Regions from separate parts of the Delftia sp. Cs1-4 genome, predicted to be linked through region 3. Evidence: riboswitches for the same ligand, from Rfam matches in the RefSeq annotation. Region 3 holds a riboswitch; each other region holds the start of a gene.
The links. Region 3 has a riboswitch for glycine ahead of gcvT (glycine cleavage system aminomethyltransferase GcvT). Riboswitches for the same ligand answer to the same signal wherever they lie in the genome.
Positions count from the first base shown of each region.

Region 1: it holds a riboswitch for glycine, as region 3 does, so the genes downstream of both, DELCS14_RS15470 (PBP1A family penicillin-binding protein) here and gcvT (glycine cleavage system aminomethyltransferase GcvT) in region 3, are expected to answer to the same signal.
Region 2: it holds a riboswitch for glycine, as region 3 does, so the genes downstream of both, DELCS14_RS02350 (D-amino acid dehydrogenase) here and gcvT (glycine cleavage system aminomethyltransferase GcvT) in region 3, are expected to answer to the same signal.

Region 1 is NC_015563.1:3,524,813-3,531,994, reverse strand. It holds gene DELCS14_RS15485 (porin) at 1-495, shown strand, start outside; gene DELCS14_RS15480 (esterase-like activity of phytase family protein) at 611-2,191, shown strand; gene DELCS14_RS31250 (signal transduction histidine kinase) at 2,420-2,665, opposite strand; glycine riboswitch at 3,388-3,495, shown strand; gene DELCS14_RS15470 (PBP1A family penicillin-binding protein) at 3,921-6,221, shown strand; gene DELCS14_RS30015 (D-alanyl-D-alanine carboxypeptidase family protein) at 6,240-7,182, shown strand, end outside.
Region 2 is NC_015563.1:509,729-516,910, forward strand. It holds gene DELCS14_RS02325 (glutathione S-transferase) at 1-656, opposite strand, end outside; gene DELCS14_RS02330 (hypothetical protein) at 776-1,135, shown strand; gene DELCS14_RS02335 (copper chaperone PCu(A)C) at 1,232-1,744, shown strand; gene DELCS14_RS02340 (PhaM family polyhydroxyalkanoate granule multifunctional regulatory protein) at 1,887-2,843, shown strand; gene DELCS14_RS02345 (FIST N-terminal domain-containing protein) at 2,920-4,155, shown strand; gene DELCS14_RS02350 (D-amino acid dehydrogenase) at 4,224-5,555, opposite strand; glycine riboswitch at 5,648-5,758, opposite strand; gene DELCS14_RS02355 (invasin domain 3-containing protein) at 6,410-7,182, shown strand, end outside.
Region 3 is NC_015563.1:2,858,604-2,865,785, reverse strand. It holds gene DELCS14_RS12570 (sensor histidine kinase) at 1-565, shown strand, start outside; gene DELCS14_RS12565 (DMT family transporter) at 617-1,108, opposite strand; gene DELCS14_RS12560 (LysR family transcriptional regulator) at 1,207-2,136, shown strand; gene DELCS14_RS12555 (fatty acid--CoA ligase) at 2,152-3,756, opposite strand; glycine riboswitch at 3,926-4,037, shown strand; glycine riboswitch at 4,053-4,171, shown strand; gene gcvT (glycine cleavage system aminomethyltransferase GcvT) at 4,189-5,364, shown strand; gene gcvH (glycine cleavage system protein GcvH) at 5,500-5,874, shown strand; gene gcvP (aminomethyl-transferring glycine dehydrogenase) at 5,946-7,182, shown strand, end outside.

The DNA.
Region 1 (7,182 bases), 670 kb from region 3:
CGCTCGGGCCCGCTGAACGTGGGTATCGGCTACGGCAGGATCGACGGCACCGCGGCCGTGGCTTCGCCCAGCGCCATCGCTGCAACCAGCGATCTGGAAGACCTGGTGCTGGGCGCCTCGTACAACTTCGGCAGTTTCCTGCTCAATGGCGGATACAACAGCCTGAAGTGGGAGCCCGTCAACGGCGCAACCTCCGGGAAGGTGGACGGTTTCTATCTGGGCGCAACCATCCCCATGGGGCCAGGCAGCTTGCGCGTCAAGTACGCCAGCGCCAAGTTCAGCGGCAACGCCTCAGCCCTCACGCGCAGCGGCGGCAAGGCCGACAAGTATTCGATCGGATATGTCTACGACTTCTCCAAGCGCACCTCTCTGTACGCAGGGCTGGCGCGTGTGAACAACAAGAACGGCGCCAGCGTCGGCCTGATCGGTGGCCCTGCGGGTGTGGCCAACGCCGGCTCGACCGGTGTGGATCTGGGCATCAGCCACTCGTTCTGAGCGGCACAGCGCCTTTTTCCAGAAACGAAGCCTTCAAGATGGGGCAGGCCCTTGCCACGCAGGGCCTGCCGATCTGCCGATCAGGCTTGCCTCTTCTTCTCAAGACCTACTCGCCATGCGCCCCCCCACTTCTTCTTCCTGCCTGATGGCAGTGATCGCCGCCGCGGCTGCCTTGCTGAGCGCCTGCGCCGACACCCGCCCGCTCCAGGCCGCCGGCTCCGAGACGGTGACGCAGACCACCGGCGTCGGCAGCATTCGCGCCATCGTCACGCGCCAGGACGTCCAGTTCGACGACAGGTTCTATTTCCCCTACGAAGGCCAACACCCCGCCACCAAGGCCGATTTCCCCAAGGGCTTTCTGCCAGCCTACGGTTCAGGCCTGGCCTTGAAGGGCAGGCGTGCCGACGGCACGCTGGAGTTCTACGCCATCACCGATCGCGGCCCGAACGCGACCACCGGCCCGGTCACGCAGATCACCGACGGCTCCAATCCCACGGGCTTTGCCAGTTCCACGGTGTTTCCCTCGCCCAACTTCACTCCGTCCATCGGCGTGATCGCCCTCGGAAAAGACGGAGCCAGGCTCGTCTCCACCCTGCCGCTCAGATTCAGCGCCACACAGAACGCCAACGGCCGCGTGCAGCCACGGGGCATCACAGGCAACACGGGCGAGCAAGTCCTGGACGACTCCTTCACCTATCCCGGCAAGGCCAAGGGCTACAGCGAATTCGGCCTGGACACAGAATCCGTGGTGGTGGATGCCGCACGCAATGTGCTGTGGGTGTCCGACGAATACGGACCCTTCATCGTGAAGATCGACCCGGCGACCGGCATCATCCAGAAGAAATACGGGCCCGGCGCTGGCGCGGCCGATCTGCCGGCCATTCTCGCCAAGCGCCGCGCCAACCGTGGCATGGAGGGGCTGAGCATTGATGTGGCCAGCGGCAAGTTGCACGGTTTCCTGCAAAGCCCTCTGGACGACGGCAGGGCCGACTACACCACCGCTGCCGTTGCCGACGCCACTGGCAAGTCGGAGAACGTGCGCGACTACGCCCGCTTTGTGCGTTGGGTGGAGTTTGACCCGACCACCGAGAAAACCCGCCTGTTTGCCTTGCCCGTGGACAGCCGCTGGTACAACCAAGGCAAGACCGGCAATGCCAAGCTGGGTGATGTGGTCTCACTGGGCAAGGGGAAATTCATCGCCATCGAGCAAGGCACGGGCAAGGACAAGAAAGTCTTCAACGACCTGGTTCTGATCGAGTTTCCGGCCAACGCCACCGACATCACCGCGCTGGGCTCCGACCTGGAAAAGAGCAGCCTGACTGGCAAGCCGGTCAATGGCTCGGACTATTCCAAGGTCGTGACGCTCAAGAAGACCCGGCTCTTCAACCTGAACGCCACCGGCTGGGTGGCCGAGAAGGCCGAAGGCCTGGCACTGGTCGATGACTACACGCTGGCGCTGACCAACGACACCGACTTCGGTGTTTCGCTGGCCGTGCTGGACGCCAGCGGCAAGGAAATCGAAGGCTCGAACGTCACCAAATGCATGGTGGACGCCGAAGGCAAGATCGTGAACGACGGCCAATGCGCCAAGGGCGCGGCGAGCCTGCGCTTTACCACCAATGACGTCAACGATCGCACGCAGCGACTGTGGACCTTTGGGTTCAGCAAGAAGCTGAGCGAATACGGCACTCCCTGAACGACTGCGACTGCATGGCATAGGCAAGACAACGGGGCCACGGCGATCCAGGGCGGTTCTTCCAGCTCGGTAGTCGCCACGCCGAACCAGCTCGCCACGTGCAGCCCTGGCGCCCACAAACTGGTCCCTGGGGATCGGCTTGCCTTCCTGGTCCCAACTGCGCCAGCACCCCCGGTCTTCTTCGGGCGCCACAAGCGATGGTGGAGGGCTTTCCGGCAGGAAATGGCGCTAGGCCGGATTGGACATCAACACCTGCCCACCCCGGCTCACCAGGCACAGACCTATAGGCAGATGCTCGATGAAATCCGAGAACAGCGTTTTCTGATCGGCTACCTGTGCATCGAAGGGGTCCTGATCGCTGGCACCCGCGCCCTGCACGGCGCTGCCATGGCCCGCCGTGGCAATCGCCAGCTGCGCCCGCAGCCTGGCGTTTTCCTCCCGGAGCAGGGCAATCTCTTCAGACTCCTGGATCATGGGGAATGGAGCGCGGCTTCGGGTGGAGGAGGGGGTCAGATCGCCGCTGGCGGGGACGGCGATTTTGGTTTGGGGATCATTGCTGTGAGTGGATGGTTGGGCTGGCTCGTGAGGGCGACCTCAAGACAGGCAAGTGCGGGGCTTCCTCCGGCATCTGGACAGAGCAGCGCTGCCGTTGCGCAAGATCAGCAACTCATTCACGGCGGCGGCCCTCATCAGGGAAAGCTGGCTGATGCAGCTGTGTGCTGAAGAAAAAGCACAGGGCCGCCAGGCTGCGAATGCACCTGGAAGCCCGGGGCTTCAAGGCCGCTGTGCTGCGCGCCAGCGTGGATGCATCGAAGCGAGAGCATTGGGTGGCTGATCAGAGAGTTGCTTGCCGCCTAGCTGTCCATTCGGCAAAACACAAAAGCCCCGGCAGGAACTTCCTGTCGAGGCTTTTTTGGTGGGTGCGATGCGTCCTAGGTCTCAGGCGCTCTATTCTGACGAAATATTAAAAATTGTCTCAATTAACAAATGTTAACAGTTCTACGAGAACTAATTCGCTTCATCGAAGTAGACACACTTGACTTTGGTCAAGTAGGGTAAGGAAACTGAAAGCCAGTAAATAGCGCATCTGACGTAAGATGACCTGGCAGGAGAAAGAGGTAGCCTTTACCTCTGCCGAAGGCGCAAACTCCCATAAACGCTCAGGTTCCCCTCATCCGGGGATGTACTGCACATCTAACACGCCGTCTGGAGAGTCGCTGCAATCGCTGTAGCGCGCCGAAGGAGCAAGCCTGTTGTCTGGTCAACAGGTGAATCTCTCAGGTACCGAGGACAGGGGGAGCGGCATCTATACCGTCTTTGGCATCCACCGCCATTTCAGACACGGTATACATCAATGAAAGATTTGGCCATGAGCTACAAAGCTATCTTGGCATTGGGTCTTTTTGCCGTTCTTATTTGCATTCTTCAAAATTCTGGTTCTCTCGCATCATTTTTCGGCGAGAAATCGAATATTTCAGAAGATGCGAATGGCAATGCGTGCCGGCCACCGCCCACAAGACATCCACTGATTTAGAAGATCGACATTCACACGGGAAAACCATCTGCGTTTGCACTGGTTAAATTCGTCGTGTCGGTTCGATGATTTGATCTTGATAGATCATTAATTTTTGATTTTTGGGCTTTAAATAAAACCACTGGATTCAATGTGGCGGTTAATGCTGCTTGATAGATTTATAGCCTCAAAAATCAATAGAGCTAGGTGCCAATGATGGTTGCAGATCAAACAAAAAACACTAGATATAAAAGTACTGGTTATTCCGCAATTCGTACTGTCCTGGCTTTTTTTTGCGGATTTTTTATTTGTTTCGTACCAGTGATAATTTATGTTGCAAATGAAATAGAAAAAACTCTGCCAGATGTGGCTAACCTTTTTCACCATCGACCCGCCCAACCTCTAAGAATTTACGCAGCTAGTGAGGAACTGCTGGCTGAATATGGCGAAGAACGTCGTGAGATAGTCTCAATTAGAGAGTTTCCTCGGGCTCTGAAAAATGCAATTATCTCAATAGAGGATGCAAAATTTTACCATCACAGAGGCGTGGATTATTCTGGAGTATTTAGAGCGGTAGTCAGAAATATTGCTAGCCAAGAAAATTCCCAGGGAGCCAGCACGATCACCATGCAAGTAGCTCGCAATATGTTTCTTTCCAAGGAAAAGAGCTATATAAGAAAAATTGCAGAGATCATGTTGGCGTTCAAGATTGAAGCACTTTTCTCTAAAGATCAAATACTTGAAATCTACGTAAACGAAATCTTTCTGGGTGAGAGATCCTATGGGTTCGCAGCCGCAGCATCAACTTATTTCAATAAGAGTTTGAGTGAGTTGAGCATTTCAGAATCCGCCGTGCTAGCTGGCCTCCCTAAGGCTCCATCAGCTTTTAACCCAGTCGCAAACTATCAACGAGCAATGATTAGGAAGAACTATATTCTAGAAAGAATGAAGGAGCTTAATTATTTGAATCAAGAAGAGTTTCTTCAAGCTATTTCAGAAGAAGTAAAAATTACAAAGAGGGCTAACACCAGGGATTCCTCTGTGCAATTTGCAGTCGAAGAAGCGCGCAAAATGATCTACGAACACTATGGGGAAAGCACATATAAGGAAGGTTTTGATGTCGAACTAACAATAGATACACGCCTACAAAAGGCTGCTCATACGGAATTAAGAGATGGGCTGATGCGCTTGCAAAAAATTCGCGGATGGGAGGGCGTGGAGGGAAGATTTAATGTCGAAGAAAAAGTACTGGACAAAAAAAATATAGAAAAATTTCTCATTAACTTCCCAGATAGTGGCGTATTCAAAGCGGCCGTTATCACCGAAGTATTACCCAACGGAATTGTCAAGGCAATGTTCAGAAATGGTGAGGTGATTACATTATTTTCTGAGTCAGGTGCATATTCCGTCTTGGAACTGACAAAAAGTTCTATTTCACGTAAACGACGAATTGAAAAAGGAACGGTGGTACGTGTAAAACAGCACGCCCAAAATAAATGGGTGCTTAGTCAGAAGCCACATATGGAAGGTGCCATGATTGCAATGGATATGCAAAGTGGGAATATTCTTGCAATGACTGGGGGATTTGATTTTTCTCTCAACAACTTTAATCATGTCACTCAAGCTCAAAGACAAACTGGCTCCACATTCAAACCGTTTGTGTATGGTGCAGCTATCGAAAAAGGATTCTTTCCCGGATTCATCGTGGATGACACACGTCGAGTAGTCAAGCCGGCGCAGCGAGGTAGCGCATCCTGGGCTCCAAGAAATTATGCAAACAACTATGAAGGTGATATCACCATTCGACGCGCATTTATTAGGTCGAAAAATGTGGCAACAGTGAATGTGATGGAAGCCGCAGGTGAGGACTATGTCCGTAACAAGGCTCTATCTTTTGGTTTTATTCCCGATTTTCATCCTCCTGGGCTTCCTCTAGCTCTGGGGGCCGGTTTGACGTCTCCAATGCATCTTACACAAGCCTTTTCTGTGTTTGGGAACAATGGAGCGATGGTGTCCCCTATATTAATCAAGTCCATCAGGCAGCGTAATGGTGATTTATTGTATAAGGCACCGGATGTTAGCGTTAGGCATCAGGTAATTTCGGAAAGAAATGCCTTTATTGTCGATTCCTTACTTAGAGATGTTGTGCGCAGCGGAACAGCCAGGCAGGCTCTTAGATTGGGAAGAGAGGATGTCGCAGGAAAAACAGGTACATCCAACAGATCCAAGGATCTCTGGTTTTCGGGTTACGCCGGAGGAATCGCGGCGACCACTTGGATTGGTTATGACGATCCAAAGAGCTTAGGTGCTGTCACTGGCGGAACAATCGCATTGCCGGTCTGGATCAAATTCATGGAGCAAGCATTGAGCGGTAGGCCTGAAATACAAGTAACCGTTCCACCAGAAGTTTCTCTTATTGGCGGAGATTATATTTACACAGAATTTCTCGAGAAAAGGATATGTTCGAATTCTATGTCGAATTATGTTCGATCTCCCTATTCTTGCGATATTAAGTAAATAGGAATCCAGTTGAGTATGAAAATGGTTGCAGTTACCCAAATTTTGCCAAAAGTATATCTGTATCTAACAATTTGTTGTGCTACTTTGTTCAATAGCGAGCATGTCTTTGCACAGATTAGTAGATCAATTCCTCTGGATGCTAAAAGCTATGTGCTAATTGACGCTTATACACACCAGGTCATCGCTGAAAATAATGCGAACGATCCAGTACATCCTGCTTCGCTAACCAAATTGATGACGGCTTATCTGGCATTTGACGCAGTCAAGCACCGTCGTATATCGCTCGATCAGCGTCTGCCAGTCTCAAAGCGTGCTTGGGATGAGCGGCTGGGAAACGGTACGTTGATGTTTTTGGCCATGGGAATGTCTCCTACTATGGATGAGTTATTAAGCGGGTTAATAGTTCAATCTGGTAACGACGCAGCTGTTGTACTGGCGGAAGCAATTGGCGGGTCAGTGGAGGGCTTTGTTCAAATGATGAATTACAAAGCAAAAGAGTGGGATTTGAAAAATACGAATTTTGCTAATTCGACTGGATTGACAAATGAAAATCACAAAATGAGTGCAATGGATGCGGCAAAAATAATGAGTCAAATTCTGAAGGATCATCCAAAACTGTTTCATTCATATTTTTCATTAAAAGAATATACGTTTAATGGAATTAGGCAATTGAATAGAAATGCATTATTGGATATTGATCATGGTTTTGATGGCGGAAAAACTGGATATACAGATGCTGCTGGGTATTGCCTCGCTACAACCTCGCATCGCGAAGATGAAAATGGGCATGACCGCAGACTTATCAGCATTGTCATGGGCGCCACATCTAAGGATTCACGGAAGCTTGAAACACTCAAACTCGTGAACTGGGGGTTCAGTGCTTTCAGGTGGGAGGTCCTTTTTGAGAAAGATCGTGTAGTCAAATCAGTGCGAGTGTGGCAAGGAGACATCTTAAATG
Region 2 (7,182 bases), 2.3 Mb from region 3:
GGAGTCTTGTCGCTGGCGTAGCGGGACATCATCAGCGCCGTATTGGTCTTGCGGTCGGCATTGACCTGCTGCACCGTGGGCCGCTCGGCCATGCGCGCCAGGTACTCGCGCACGGGCAGGTCGGCCAGCACGTCGCGCCCGCCAACGATCTTGCTGGCTGCGCTGACCAGGGGCAGGTGGACGATGGCGCAGCAGTCGGCCAGCGTGAAGCTGTCGCCCGCCACAAAGGGTGAGAAACGCGCGAGTTTGGCGAAGGCCGCCACGTTCTTGTCGAGCTGGGCCAGCGTGCGCTCCCGGGTGGATTCGCTGACCTGGCCACCGAAGAAGGCCTGCGGGTAGAGGATGCGCGCCACCAGCTCCAGGTGCAGGTCCAGGTACACGCACAGCTCGCGCACCTTGGCGGCCTCGAAGGCGTCGGCCGGCAGCAGGGAAGGGGAGGGCGACAGCGTCTCCACGTACTCGACCATGGCGGCCGACTCGCACAGGCCACGGCCGTCGTCGATGCGCAGGTACGGCACCTTGCCCAGCGGCGACAGTGCCATATCGGTCTCGCCCAGCCAGTCCAGTTCCTCGTTGAAGGGCAGCTGCTTTTCCAGCAGGGCCAGCTTGACCTTGTTGTAGTAGTTGCTGGCCGCGAATCCGCACAGGGTGAGCATGGGTGTCTCCTTGGGTTGTTTGTGGTGAAGGCGAGGGTGCGCGCCTGTGATGGTAGGGGCGGGCAGGGCATGGCGCGGTCCCGGAGATGACGACTGGGGCAGACCCCTAGAATGGCGCCATGCCGCTTCGCCTGCCCTCCACCTTGGCTGCCTGCGCCCGCTGGGTGCTGGGGCTGTGGCTGTGCGTGGCGCTGGCATCGGCGTTTGCGCCGCTGGCGCGTGCCTCGGGCTGGGAGCGCCTGTGCTCGGCCGCTGGCGAATCGGTCTGGGTGCCATCGCCGGCCGGTCAGGACAATGCCCTTGCCGGCAGCCACGGCATCGACTGCCCGCTGTGCCTGCCCCCGCTGGCGCCGCCGCCCGCCCGGTGCAGTGCGGCCCCGGCACCGCTGATGGCAGATGCGCAGCCACGGGCGCACCCGGCCTCCGTCCACAGCGTGGCCATGCCGGCCTTGCCGCAGGCCCGCGCCCCGCCCCGGTGACTCCCCATTTCAATCCCTGCCTCTTTCGCTTGGCTTTTGTTTTTGCAAGGCACACAGACCGTGCTGCAACGTATTGAATTTTCTGGAGAAACCGTGATGACACTGCGTCAATGGACCACCCCTTTCCTGATCGCCGCCTCCCTGTCCATGGGTCTGGCCCATGCCCATGCCGATGCGGCCCACGTCAAGGCCGACGCCGCCTGGGCGCGTGCCAGCGTGCCGGGCCAGCAGGCCACGGGCGCCTTCATGCGCCTGACGGCGGAGGAGCCGCTGCGCCTGGTGGGTGTGGAGTCGCCCGCCGCCGGCGTGGCCGAGGTGCATGAAATGAAGATGGAAGGCGATGTGATGCGCATGCGCGCCATCGACGGCCTGGACCTGCCCAAGGGCGTGGCCGTGGACCTGAAGCCCGGCGGCTACCACGTCATGCTGCAGCAGCTCAAGAGCCCGCTGCTCAAGGACAGCCAGGTGCCCATCACCCTGGTGTTCAAGGATGCCAAGGGCGAAACCTCGCGCCTGAGCCTGCAGGTCCCCGTGCGCGCCATGGCGCCCGGCGCGGCGGCTGCCCCGGCAGCGGGCCACGGCGGCGGCCACGCTGGCCATTCGCACTGAGCCAGCGCCATTGCACCGGGTTTGTGCGCAGCCGCATGCGCATGACTTGCCGTGGACTTGGCGTGTGCCTGGGTTAAGCTGGGGGCATGGCCGGCATCCTTCGCCGGCATGCTCTTCCAACCCAGTCCTAGCGAGTGCTGCCATGAGTGACGCGTCCTCCTTCGGTTTCGGCAAGTTCATCCCCGGTTTCGACTTCCTGCAGGGCCTGGCCCAGAGCGCGGGATCGGCCACGGCCCGGCCCCTGGGGCGCCTGCCCGAATGGGTGGCGCCCACGGTGAGCATCGAGGAGGTGGACAAGCGCATCACCGAACTCAAGGCCGTGCAGTTCTGGCTGGACCAAAATGGCAAGGCGCTGGCCGCCACCATCCAGGCCCTGGAAGTGCAGCGCATGACGCTGTCCACCCTGCAGGGCATGAACGTCAGCATGGGCGAACTGGCGCAGGCCTTCCAGTTCCCCGCCGCTGCAGCCGCCACCGCTGCTGCAGCCACTGCGGGCAAGGGCGCCGCCAGCGCGGGGCAGTCCGACCACTCGGACTGGCCCATGTCCTCCGCCGGCAAGGCCGGCAAGCAGGAAAAGCCGCAGGCCGCGCCCGCACAGCCCCCTGCCGAGCCGCCTGCAGCTGCTGCGGCCGCTGCATCCGCGGATGCCGGCAGCAAGGCCTCCGGCGCTGAAGCTTCTGCGCCCAAGGACGAGCCGGCCCAGGCCGCCGCCATGGGCCAGGCCATGCAATGGTGGGGCGCACTGACCCAGCAATTCCAGCAGATCGCCGCCAAGGCCATGGCCGAGCCCATGGCCCCCGAGGCCGTGGCTGCCGCACAGCGCGCCACCGGCATGGCCGGCGACATCGCCAAGGCCGCCATGGACCGCATGACGGCCCAGGCTGGCGCCTTCGCCGCGCAGGCAGGCAAGGCGGCTGCACCGGCGGCCAAGGCCCCGGCCGGAGCTGCCAAGGCGGCTGCGAAAGCCCCACCGAAAGCTCCGGCCAAAGCGCCAGCCAAGGCAGCGGCCAGGAAGACGGCGGCAAAGACCACCGCAAAGACAACAGCCAAGGCACCGGCCGCAGGCAAGGCGCCGGCCAAGAGCCGGCCACCGCGCTGAGCGGGACGGCGGCACCCATGGATGGTCTAGAGCCCTCCGCAAGCCGGGCGCTGGCAGGGCTAGAAAGAAGGTTGGAATGTCGTTGTTTCCTGTAGGCCATGCCAGCCATTCCGACTGGCGCGCCGCGGCCGACGCGGTGCTGCTGCAACTGCGCTCGCAGATGGCCGATTCGGGCCACGCGCAGCGGCCCCGACTGGGCCTGGTGTACCTGTCCCACGCGCATGCCGCCCATGCAAGACCGTTGCTGCAGCATCTGGCCAGGGCCTTGCCCCATGTGGCGGACTGGGCTGGCTGCTCGGCCGGTGGCGTGCTGGCCATGTCCCATGAATACCTGTCCGGCTCCGCGCTCGCGGTGATGCTGCTCGATGTGCCGGCCGCGCACTACCGCCTGTATTCGGGCCTGGCGCCCTTGCATGCGCCGGGCGGCGAGGCCGGGTTCACGGCCCATTCGGCCCTGGTCCATGCCGGAGGCGGCCAGCCCGAGCTGGCCGAGTTGCTGTACGAGCTGTCCGAGCGCACCGAGTCCGGCCTGCTGTTCGGCGGCGTGGGCGATGACGGGGACGATGGCGTGGAGGGCGTGCAGATCGCCTGCCGCACCGAGGACCTGCATGCGCAGCATGCGGATGCGCGCGGCATTTTTAGCGGAGGCTTCTCGGGCGTGGCCTTCGGTGCGGGCGTGCCCTGCATCACGGGCATGGCCCAGGGCTGCGTGCCGCTGGGCGAGGGCCTGGAGATCACCGAGGCGCGCGGCGCCCTGGTCACCGGGCTCAATGGCGATCCGGCCTTGCAGCGCCTGCTGCAACTGCTGGGCGTGGAGCTGGAAGGCAGCGACTGGCAGCCCGCGCTGACCACGGTGCGCAGCACGCTGGCGGCCATTGCGCCGCCGGGCCGGGGCATGGCCCACGGCGTGCTCACCGAAGAGGCCCAGGTACTGACCCTGGTCGGGCTGGACCCGCTGCGCCAGGGCGTGGCCCTGTCATCGGCCGTGGAGGCCGGGCATTCGGTGATCTTCTGCCGCCGCCAGGCCCAGGTCGCGCGCCAGGAACTGCTGCAACTGGGCGCTGCGCTGCGCGATGCGGCGGAGCCCGAGGAGGCGGCGCCCGAAGGCGAGGCACAGCCCCGCATCCGTGGCGCCATCTACATCAGTTGCCGGGGCCGCGGCGGCGGCCTGTTCGGCGGCCCCGATGCCGAACTGCGCACCCTGCGCCACGCACTGGGCGATGTGCCATTGATCGGCTTCGTCGCAGAAGCCGAGATCATGGACGCCCGCCTGCACCGCTTCGCCGGGGTGTTGACGGTGTTCACTGCTTAGGCGTCGCACACGCCGTACACGCCGTACACGCCGTACACGCCGTACACACGGTACACACCGTCTGAACCTCAGACCGCGCGCGGGCGCACCGTGCCTGCGCTGCGATCCGGGTCCATGGCTGCGGCCCCCAGAAAATCGAAATCCACGGCCGGCTGCCTGCCGCTGACCAGGTCGGCCAGCGCCATGCCGGAGCCGCAGGCATGGGTCCAGCCCAGCGTGCCGTGGCCGGTGTTCAGGAACAGGTTGGCGATGGGCGAGCGTCCGATCAGCGGCACATTGCTGGGCGTGGCGGGGCGCAGGCCGCTCCAGAACTGGGCGCGCCCGGTATCGCCGGCGCCAGGGAACAGCTGCTGCACGCGCCGCACGATGGCCTCGCAGCGCACGGGGTCCAGGTTGCGGTCGTAGCCGTTGAACTCGGCCGTGCCGGCAATGCGCAGGCGGTCGCCCTGCGCGCCGGTGTAGCGCGAGAACACCAGCTTGAACTCATCGTCCGTGAGGCTGACCTGGTAGGCCTTGGCGGGGTCCAGCACCGGCAGGGTCACGGAGTAGCCCTTGGCCGGGTAGATGGGCAGGTGCAGCCCCAGCGGCTGGGCCAGCAGCGGGCTGAACGAGCCCATGGCCAGCACATAGGCGTCGCCCTGGATGCGTTCGTAGCGGCCATCGGCATTGGTCACCTCCACATGGTCGATATGGCGGCTGGCGCCCGCACCCGTGGTGCGCAGCGCCATGACGTGGTGGCCGTGGCGGAACTGCACGCCCGTGGTGGTGGCAATGCGTGCCAGCTCGCGCGTGAATAGGTTGGCGTCGCCCGATTCATCCTCGGCCGTATAGGTGGCGCCTGCTATCTGCCCGCGCACATGGGCCAGGGCCGGCTCCAGGCGCACGGCTTCGTCGGCGTCGATCAGGCGGCGGTCGCAGCCCAGGGCCTGCATCTGCTCGGTGGGCTTGAGCGCGCCCTCGAACTCGCGGGCGTTCGTGTAGAAGTGCAGGATGCCCTGCATGCGCTGCTCGTACTGGATGCCGGTGTCCGACCGCAGCTGCTGCAGAGCCTCTCGGCTGTAGGTGCCCAGGCGAACGATCTGCTGGATGTTGTGGCGCGTGCGCGCGGGCGTGCAGTTGCGCAGGAAGGACAGGCCCCAGAGCCACTGGCGCATGTCGGCGCGAAGGCGGAACAGCAGGGGGGCATCCTGCCGGCCCAGCCAGCCCAGCAACTTCAGCGGTGCGCCGGGGTTGGCCCAGGGCTCGGCGTGGCTGACCGAGATCTGCCCGCCGTTGGCAAAGCTGGTTTCGGCGCCGGGCGCAGCCTGGCGGTCGATGACGGTCACTTCATGACCGAGAGATTGCAGATAGTAGGCCGAGGCGGTGCCGATCAGGCCGGCTCCGAGAACGATGACGCGCATGACAATGCCCTTTCAAAGGCATGTGCCGGTCACGCGGAAGCTGATAGCTATGGATTCAATAGCAAGCAGCCGGCGTCCGTCGTGACGCAGCTGCCGCTCCCCCTGTCCTTGGTACCTGAGAGATTCACCGCCGTCCATGGGAACGGGGCTTGCTCCTTCGGTGCGCCGCATATTGCGTGCGGCGGCTCTCCAGACGGCATGTTGTGTTTGCAGTACGGAACCTGAGCGTGTATGGGAGTTTGCGCCTTCGGTGAGGCTCGGCACCGTGGTGCCCGCCTGCTCTCCTGCAGGGGCGATTCTATGTGGCTTGCGCAGCCGGTTCCAGTCGTACTCGGGATACCACCAGTTACTACCTGTATGTGGTGTGGTCGATTCAGGGTATTCCCTAGATCGCTCAAGCGCCTCCCTCGTAGCGCTGGCACGAGTCTCCGACTGCATGTAAAAAAACTATTGAAATAGAAAAAAACATGATTTAGCCTATCGATGTGTGCAGTGGTTTGTCAGTGCATGTTCTGGTCGATTGGACCTGCATGGGTTAACCATGAGTTGTGTATATGTCTGATAGGCGACTTACCGTTGCACAGGTGCAGGTCCATGGAAACTGGTCCGGCACTGAAAAAATACAAGCACGGTGAATATGGTTTGTGGAGGGAGGAATGATTTGCGTCGCAAACCCGACTGAAGGTGTGTCCGGCTCAATGGGCAGCGGAGCAGCTCGCAAACGTTGATGGAAATCCACCTTTTTGATTGACGCGCAGGATCTGCGCGAAACATTTTGCTTCCAACCTCACCGGCTGCAAGGTGAGTTGTGAGCTCGTGATTCAAATAGAACTATTCGAGGTACGGCGATGCAAATGCGCTGGGTACAACTGATGGCTATTGCCATTGGGAAAATCATTTTCCTGTCATATCTCCTTGAGAAAACGGGGAATATCATGCATGCTCTCAATCGCCTGCCTGGTTCGGCATTTTTTCGCAAGTGGCGTGCAGCGAAGTGCCTTTTCTCTTTGCTGCTGCTCTCATGCGCGGGTATCTCATCCACGGCACTGGCGGCGACCGTCGTCTTCACGGTCACAGACAACAGCGACGCTCCCAATGCCAATGCAACGACACCAACCACCTGTGTCAGCACGTTGGGGGGCACCTTTGCTGGCGCATGTACGCTGCGAGCGGCCATTCAGGCAGCCAACTACACGCTGCAAACGCTGGATCCGAGTGCCGATGTTTCCATCGTCTTTGCGCCGACACTGACTACGTCGGTACGAACCATACAGAGTGGGACATCCAAGGATGCGGCCGGAAACCTCCATCCGTATGTCGACAATCAGACGGTTTACGTGCGCTGTGCCAACACATTCGTCAGCGGAGCCCAGTCCGGCGCCGTGACGGGAGCCACCAATGCCTGTGGTCAAACCCAGATGATCAGCGGCGGCGATACGGGCACCACCACTGGTGCCGGTGGCGCCTGGTACTGGATCAAAGGCACCGTGCCAGCCGGCACGGGCTCATTGACCATCGATTTCGGGGGAGTCATACAAGTCCAGAACTGGGCGGACTCCGCCTGGGAAACCTTTTATCTTGGTGGGAAGAATATCACTCTCACCAATTCGCCCAACATGACCTGTGG
Region 3 (7,182 bases):
CCTGATCAACGACCGGCTGGACGCGGGCGCGTTCCGGCTGCAACTGGAGCAGACGCCATTGGATGAACTCCTGGAGGAGTCTGCAGAGCTCGTCGGCTGGTCCCGTCGGCATCGCCTGAAACTGGATCTGGAACACGGCCCGCAGCAATGGCAATGCGACCCTGTCCTGGTGCGCATCGCCATCTCCAACCTTGTCGGCAACGCCATCAAATATGCCAAGGCGGGCGACATCACCCTGGCCGCCCGCTGCGATGCGTCCGGTGACCTGCTGATTTCCGTCAGCGACCAGGGACCGGGCCTTGCGCCCGAAGCGGCAGGACAGGTTTTCGAGCCCTATGAACGCGCAAGCGCCACCCGGCACGTCAACGGGCATGGCCTGGGCCTGTCCGTGGTCAGGCGCATCGCCAGGCTGCACGCAGGCGACGCGTTCTTCCAGCCGGCTGCCGGAGGCGGGGCCTGCTTTGTCATCCGGCTGGGCCGGTTCCTGCCCGGCACGGCAGATGCCCGCCAGGAATGTCCGCCAGTGGCAAGGCCGGCCGCCGTGCCGCCGGGCATGCCCGCCTGACGCGGGCAAGGCCGGAGCCTTCGCCGCTGAAGCAGGGCGTCCTCGCGGCGCTCATGGGGCCGCCGCTGAACGGGCCGTCCCGCCCTGCACCACCAGCAGCACGCCACCCAGGATCAAGGCCACGCCGGCCAGGCGCGTCGCATTGACCGGCCGTGCGCCCAGGCCCATCAGGCCGAAGTGGTCCACCAGCACCGAGACCACGATCTGCCCCGCCACCACGCAGACCAGGAAGCCGCCTGCGCCCAGCCTGGGCGTGACGGCGGCCGCGCTGGCCACATAGATGGCCCCCAGTACACCGCCTATCCATAGCCACCATGGCCCCGCTGCCGCCTGGGCCATGGCCGGAGCGGGCGCGCGCAGCACCCACAGTGCAGGCACCACGACCATGACGCTCACGGCCAGCGAGACCAGCGCGCCCCACAGCGGGTGGCCCAGCAGGCGGCCCACCAGGGCATTGCTGGCGGCCTGGAATGGCAGCATGGCCCCCGCCAGCAGCGCCAGGGCCACGGGAGCAAGGGCGGTGAATGTGCTTTTACCTGTCATGCGGCAAGACCTTTCTTCTTCTGTCAATCGATGCCTGCATGCTCTCGCATCCAGCACGTTGATGAAAATCGTTTGTGTGCACGGTCTATATTCATGGCATGGATGAACTGCGCCGGATCGACCTCAACCTGCTGCTGGCCCTGCACGCCCTGCTGGCCGAAAAACATGTGACGCGCGCGGCCCTGCGCCTGCACAAGAGCCAGCCGGCCATGAGCCATTCGCTGGCGCAGCTGCGCGAGCATCTGGGCGACCCATTGCTGGTGCGGCGCGGTGGCCGCATGGCGCTGACGGCACGCGCGCAAGGCCTGGTGCAACCGCTGGCGGATGCGCTGGGCAGCCTCAACGGCTTGCTGGCACAGGCGGAATTCGACCCGGCCCACGCACGCGGACGGCTGCGGCTGGCGCTGTCGGACTACGCATCGCGCATCGTGCTGCCGCCGCTGATGCGGCATCTGCGCCAGCACGCACCCGGGCTGGACCTGGCCATCAGCCAGTCCACGCGCGAGGTGATGCTGGCCCAGTTGGCCGATGGCGAACTGGACCTGGCACTGGGGCCCTTCCCCGACGCACCCGACCTGCCCGAAGGCATCGAGGTGCAGGATCTGTTCCAGGAACAATTCGTGAGCGTGGCCGACCAGGCCGTGCTGCCGGCACGCGGCGGGCTGTCACTGCAGGACTGGCTGCAGCGCCCGCACGTCATGCTGGCCATGCGGCCCGACGCCAGCGAGGAAATCGAGAAGGCGCTGGCCGCCCAAGGCCTGAGCCGCCGCGTGGTGCTGGCCCTGCCCCACTGGAGCGCGGCGCTGGAGGTGCTGGCAGGCACCGACCTCGTGCTGACCGTGGGCAGCCGCGCCATTGGCGACCTGCGCCGCCACAAAACGCTGCGCCGCTTCACGCCACCGCTGAAGCTGCCCCGGTTCGCCTACCAGCAGGCCTGGCATGTGCGCAAGCAGGGGGATGCCATGCATCGGTGGCTGCGCAACTCGATGGCGCAGTGCTGCACTGCGCAGGGGCAAACACAGAAGTAAGTGCAGGCCGCAGCCTCAGGCCGCCACCACCACCCTCAGCAACTGCTTCTGTATCTTCCCGCTGGCCGTCTTGGGCAGGGCCTCGCGGAAGTGGTAGCGGCGCGGGCGCTTGTAGGCGGCCAGGCGGTCGCCGTGGACCAGGAAGGCGTCCAGCGCCTCGGCCGTGGGCCTGGCGCCAGGCTTGGCGACCACGTGGGCGGCGACGATCTGGCCCCAGCGCTCGTCGGCCTCGCCGATGACGGCGACCTCGAGCACGTCGGCGTGTTCGACCAGTGCGTCTTCCACTTCGCGGGGATAGACGTTCTCGGCGCCCGAATTGATCATGTAGTCGATGCGGTCACGGATCCAGAGATAGCCGTCGTCGTCGATGTGGCCCAGGTCGCCCGTGTGGTACCAGCCGTGCGCCAGCGCGCGGGTGTTGGCGTCAGGGCGGTTGAGGTAGCCGGCCATCATGCAGGGGCCGCGCACCAGGATTTCGCCCACCTCGCCGGGCAGGCAGGCTTCGGCCGGATCGGTGGGGGCGTTGTCTTCGCGCAGGCGCGCCACGATGAGGTCATGGCCCATGGAGGGCAGTCCCGCCGAGCCCGCGTGCGAAAGCTGCTCGCGCGGCAGGAGGATGGACATGCAGGGCCCCATCTCGGTGGTGCCGTAGACCTGGACCAGGTCGCTGCCGACCTTGCGTGTCCATTCGCGGATCAGGTGCGGCGCCATGGAGGCGCCGCCGTACTCCACCAGCCGCAGCGCGGGCGCCTGTTCGGGCGAGGCAATGGGGTCGGCCAGCAGCATGGTGACCATGGTGGGCGCCGCGAAGAAGAAGCTCACGCGCTCTTCGCGGATCAGGCGCCAGGCCTCGGTCACGTCGAAGCGGCGCAGCAGCACCTGGGTGGCACCGGCCTGCAGGCGCGGCAAAAAGCTGGTGTGCAGCTCGGCCGTGTGGTTGAGCGGCGCCATGGCCAGGCCCACGTCGTCGCGCGTGAACTGCATGGTCTGGTGCATGAGGGCGTTGTGCGCCAGCTTGCTGCGGTGCGTATGCAGCACGCCCTTGGGCCGGCCCGTGGTGCCGCTGGTGTACATGAGGATGCAGGGGTCGCTCTCGCGCACATGGGCCTGGGGCGGCGCGCTGCTGCGGCCCCTGGCCAGGGCGGACAGGCGCTGCGTGGCCCAGACCGGCAGCGGGTCGGCCGGGGCATCGTCGGCAAAGATCCAGTGCTCGATGCCTGCGCCAGTGCCGCCGCCTTCGGCCTTGAGCAGGGCCTGGGCGCGCGCGGCCACCTCGCCGCCCTCGTGCTCGAACACCAGGGCGCGCGCAGCACCGTCCTTGAGGATGAAGGCCAGCTCCTGCGCCGCCAGCCGGTAGTTGATGGGGTTGAAGATGGCGCCCAGGCGCGCGGCCGCCAGCATGGTGAAGACAAAGGCCGGCGTGTTGTAGAGAAAGGCCGCGACCACGTCGCCATGGCCTATGCCCAGCTCGGCCAGGCCGTGGGCGTGGCGGTTGACTTCGGCATCGAGCCGGGCGTAGGTCCAGGCGCGGCGCTCGCCGCCCTCCCACGCGACCAGGGCCTCCTTGTTCGGCAGGTAACGTGCCGGCCAGGCCAATGTGTCTCCCAGCGTCTGCTGCATGTGCGCTTCTTCCTTCTCGCTCACGAGATTTCATATATCGATGCATCTCAATGTAGGAGATTTTTTAGACAGTTATGCAATTTGCAAATGCATCCATGCAGGCAAGCGCATGGAGCTGGGGCCGGCCCGCGGAAATCCCGAAGCCGCGCGGGCGCTGGCCGCAGCTAGAATGCGCCGGTCAGGAGAGAGTGCCCGCCCGGCCGCAATGGTCACAGGCAGCGGCACCGCCGAAGGCGCAGGGTTCGTCCCGAACGCTCAGGCAAAAGGACTGGCACCGCCTGCCGCCACGGCCGCAGGCGTTCCTAGCTGGAGAGAGATGCAGGGCACGGCGGTGTGCCCCATCCACCGAAGGAGCAAGCCCCACGCATGGAAGGTGCGGGTGAATCTCTCAGGTAAAGCGGACAGCAGGGCAGGACATCCCGGGATTCCGGGATGGCGTTGTGCCTTGCCCCTTGCCGAAAAGAGAGTCCCTCCTTGACCGCTGCCTCCACCACCGATCTGCTCAAGACCCCGCTGTTCGACCTGCACCAGGAACTGGGCGCGCGCATGGTGCCGTTTGCCGGCTACTCCATGCCCGTGCAATACCCGCAGGGGCTGATGGCCGAGCACCTGCACACGCGTGAGGCGGCAGGCCTGTTCGATGTCTCGCACATGGGCCAGATCAGCCTGCGCGGCCCGGATGCCGGCGCGGCGCTGGAATCGCTGCTGCCCATGGACGTGCTGGGCCTGGGCGAACACCGCCAGCGCTACGGCCTGCTGCTCAACGACGCGGGCGGCATTCTGGACGACCTGATGTTCGTGCGCCGCGAGGACGACCTGTTCCTGATCGTCAACGGCGCCTGCAAGCACGAAGACCTGGCGCACATAGAGGCCCGCATCGGCCAGCGCTGTGAAATCGAGCCCCAGTTCGACCGGGGCCTGCTGGCGCTGCAGGGCCCGCAGGCAGCAGCCGCCATGGAGCGCCTGCTGCCCGACACGGCCGGCCTGGTGTTCATGACGGGCGGCTACTTCGACTGGGAAGGCGCCGAGCTGTACATCACGCGCAGCGGCTATACCGGCGAGGACGGCTTCGAGATCTCCTTGCCCGCCAGCCACGCCGAGGCCTTTGCCCGTGCCCTGCTGGCCCAGCCCGAAGTCAGGCCCGTGGGCCTGGGCGCGCGCAATTCGCTGCGCCTGGAAGCCGGCCTGTGCCTGTACGGCAACGATCTGGACACGACCACCACCCCGGCCGAGGCCGCCCTGAACTGGGCCGTGCAGAAGGTCCGCCGCATTGGTGGCGAGCGCGAAGGCGGCTTTCCCGGCGCGGCCACCGTGCTGGCCCAGCTGCAGTCGCCCGAGCTGCTCACGCGCAAGCGCGTGGGCCTGGTGGCCCTGGAGCGCGTACCCGTGCGCGAAGGCACGGAGCTGCTGGATGCCAGCGGCCGCAAGGTCGGCGAGGTCACCAGCGGCCTGCTGTCGCCCACGCTGAACCAGCCCGTGGCACTGGCCTATGTGGAGCCGGGCAGCGCCGCCATCGGCACCACGCTGCAGGCCATGGTGCGCGGCAAGGCCGTGCCCATGCAGGTGCAGGCCACGCCCTTCGTGGCGCCCCGCTATCACCGCGGTTGAGGACAGCCTGCGCGCTTGGCGTGGATCGAGTTCGGCGGATTCGTTTTTCCTGCCATCGCATGCCGCTACAGTGCGCACTGACCTTTCTCAAACCGCCTTTCACAGGTTTCTTTTCAGTTTCTATCGGAGCAAGCCATGAGCATCCAGTATTCCAAGGACCACGAATGGATCAACGCCGCCAACCCTGACGCGGCCATCGTCGGCATCACCCTCCACGCGCAGGATGCGCTGGGCGACGTGGTGTTCGTCGATCTGCCCGCCGTGGGCACCAGCTTCAACCAGGGCGATGTGGCCGGCGTGGTCGAGTCCGTCAAGGCCGCCGCCGATGTCTACATGCCCGTCAGCGGCGAGATCGTCGAAGTCAACGAAGCCCTGCGCGACGACCCCTCCCTGGCCAACAGCGACCCGCTGGGCGAAGGCTGGTTCTTCAAGGTCAAGCTCAGCGACGCAGGCCAGTTGGCCGCGCTGCTCGACGAAGCCGCCTACACGGCCTTCGCACAGAGCAACTGACGCCACTTTCCGGCCAGGACGGGCGCCAGGGCCCGCCCTGGCGCTTTTCAGCTTTTGAGACAGGTCCCTCCATGCTGATGTCCTCCACCCAGCCCCTTGCCGCCCTCGAGAACGCCACCGAATTCGTGGCCCGCCATATCGGCATTGCGCCCGAAGACGAGGCCCACATGCTCAGCGCCATTGGCGCGGCATCGCGCGATGCGCTGATCGACGCCATCGTCCCGCCCTCCATCCGGCGCCACCAGCCCATGGCGCTGCCGCCAGCGGCCACCGAAGCCCAGGCGCTGGCCGAACTCAAGGCGCTGGCAGGCCGCAACCAGCTGCTCAAAAGCTTCATCGGCCAGGGCTACTACGGCACGCACACGCCCGGCGTCATCCTGCGCAACATTCTCGAGAACCCCGCCTGGTACACGGCCTACACGCCCTACCAGGCCGAGATCTCGCAAGGCCGCATGGAGGCCCTGGTCAACTTCCAGACCATGGTCTGCGACCTGACGGCCATGCCGATTGCCAACGCCTCCATGCTGGACGAGGCCACGGCGGCCGCCGAGGCCATGACGCTGGCCAAGCGCTCCGTCAAAAGCAAGAGCAACCGTTTCGTGGTGGCCGGCGATGCCCACCCCCAGACCATCGAGGTCATCCAGACGCGCGCCGCGCCGCTGGGCATCGAGGTGCTGCTGGCCAACTCGCTGGAGGAATGGAACCAACTGATGGAGGGCGACTACTTCGCCGTGCTGGCCCAGTACCCCGCCACCAGCGGCCGCATCGACGATCTGCGCGCCGACGTGGACAAGGCCCATGCAAAGCAGGCCGCCTTCATCGTGGCCACCGACCTGCTGGCGCTGACCCTGATCACGCCGCCCGGCGAATGGGGTGCCGACATCGTGGTGGGCACCACCCAGCGCTTTGGCATGCCCATGGGCGCAGGCGGCCCGCACGCCGCCTTCATGGCCTGCCGCGACGAGTTCAAGCGCTCCCTGCCCGGCCGCCTGGTCGGCGTGAGCGTGGACGTGCATGGCAAGCCCGCCTACCGCCTGGCACTGCAGACGCGCGAGCAGCACATCCGCCGCGAAAAGGCCACCTCCAACATCTGCACGGCCCAGGTGCTGCCCGCCGTCGTGGCCAGCATGTACGCCGTCTACCACGGCCCCGAGGGCCTGGAGCGCATCGCCCGCCGCGTGGCCTCGTACACGGCCATCCTGGCGCGCGGCCTGGCCGAGCTGGGCGCGCCGCTGCGCGAGGTGCCCAGCTTCGACACGCTGAGCCTGCACACGGGTGCGGCCACCCAGGCCATCGTGGAGCGTGCGG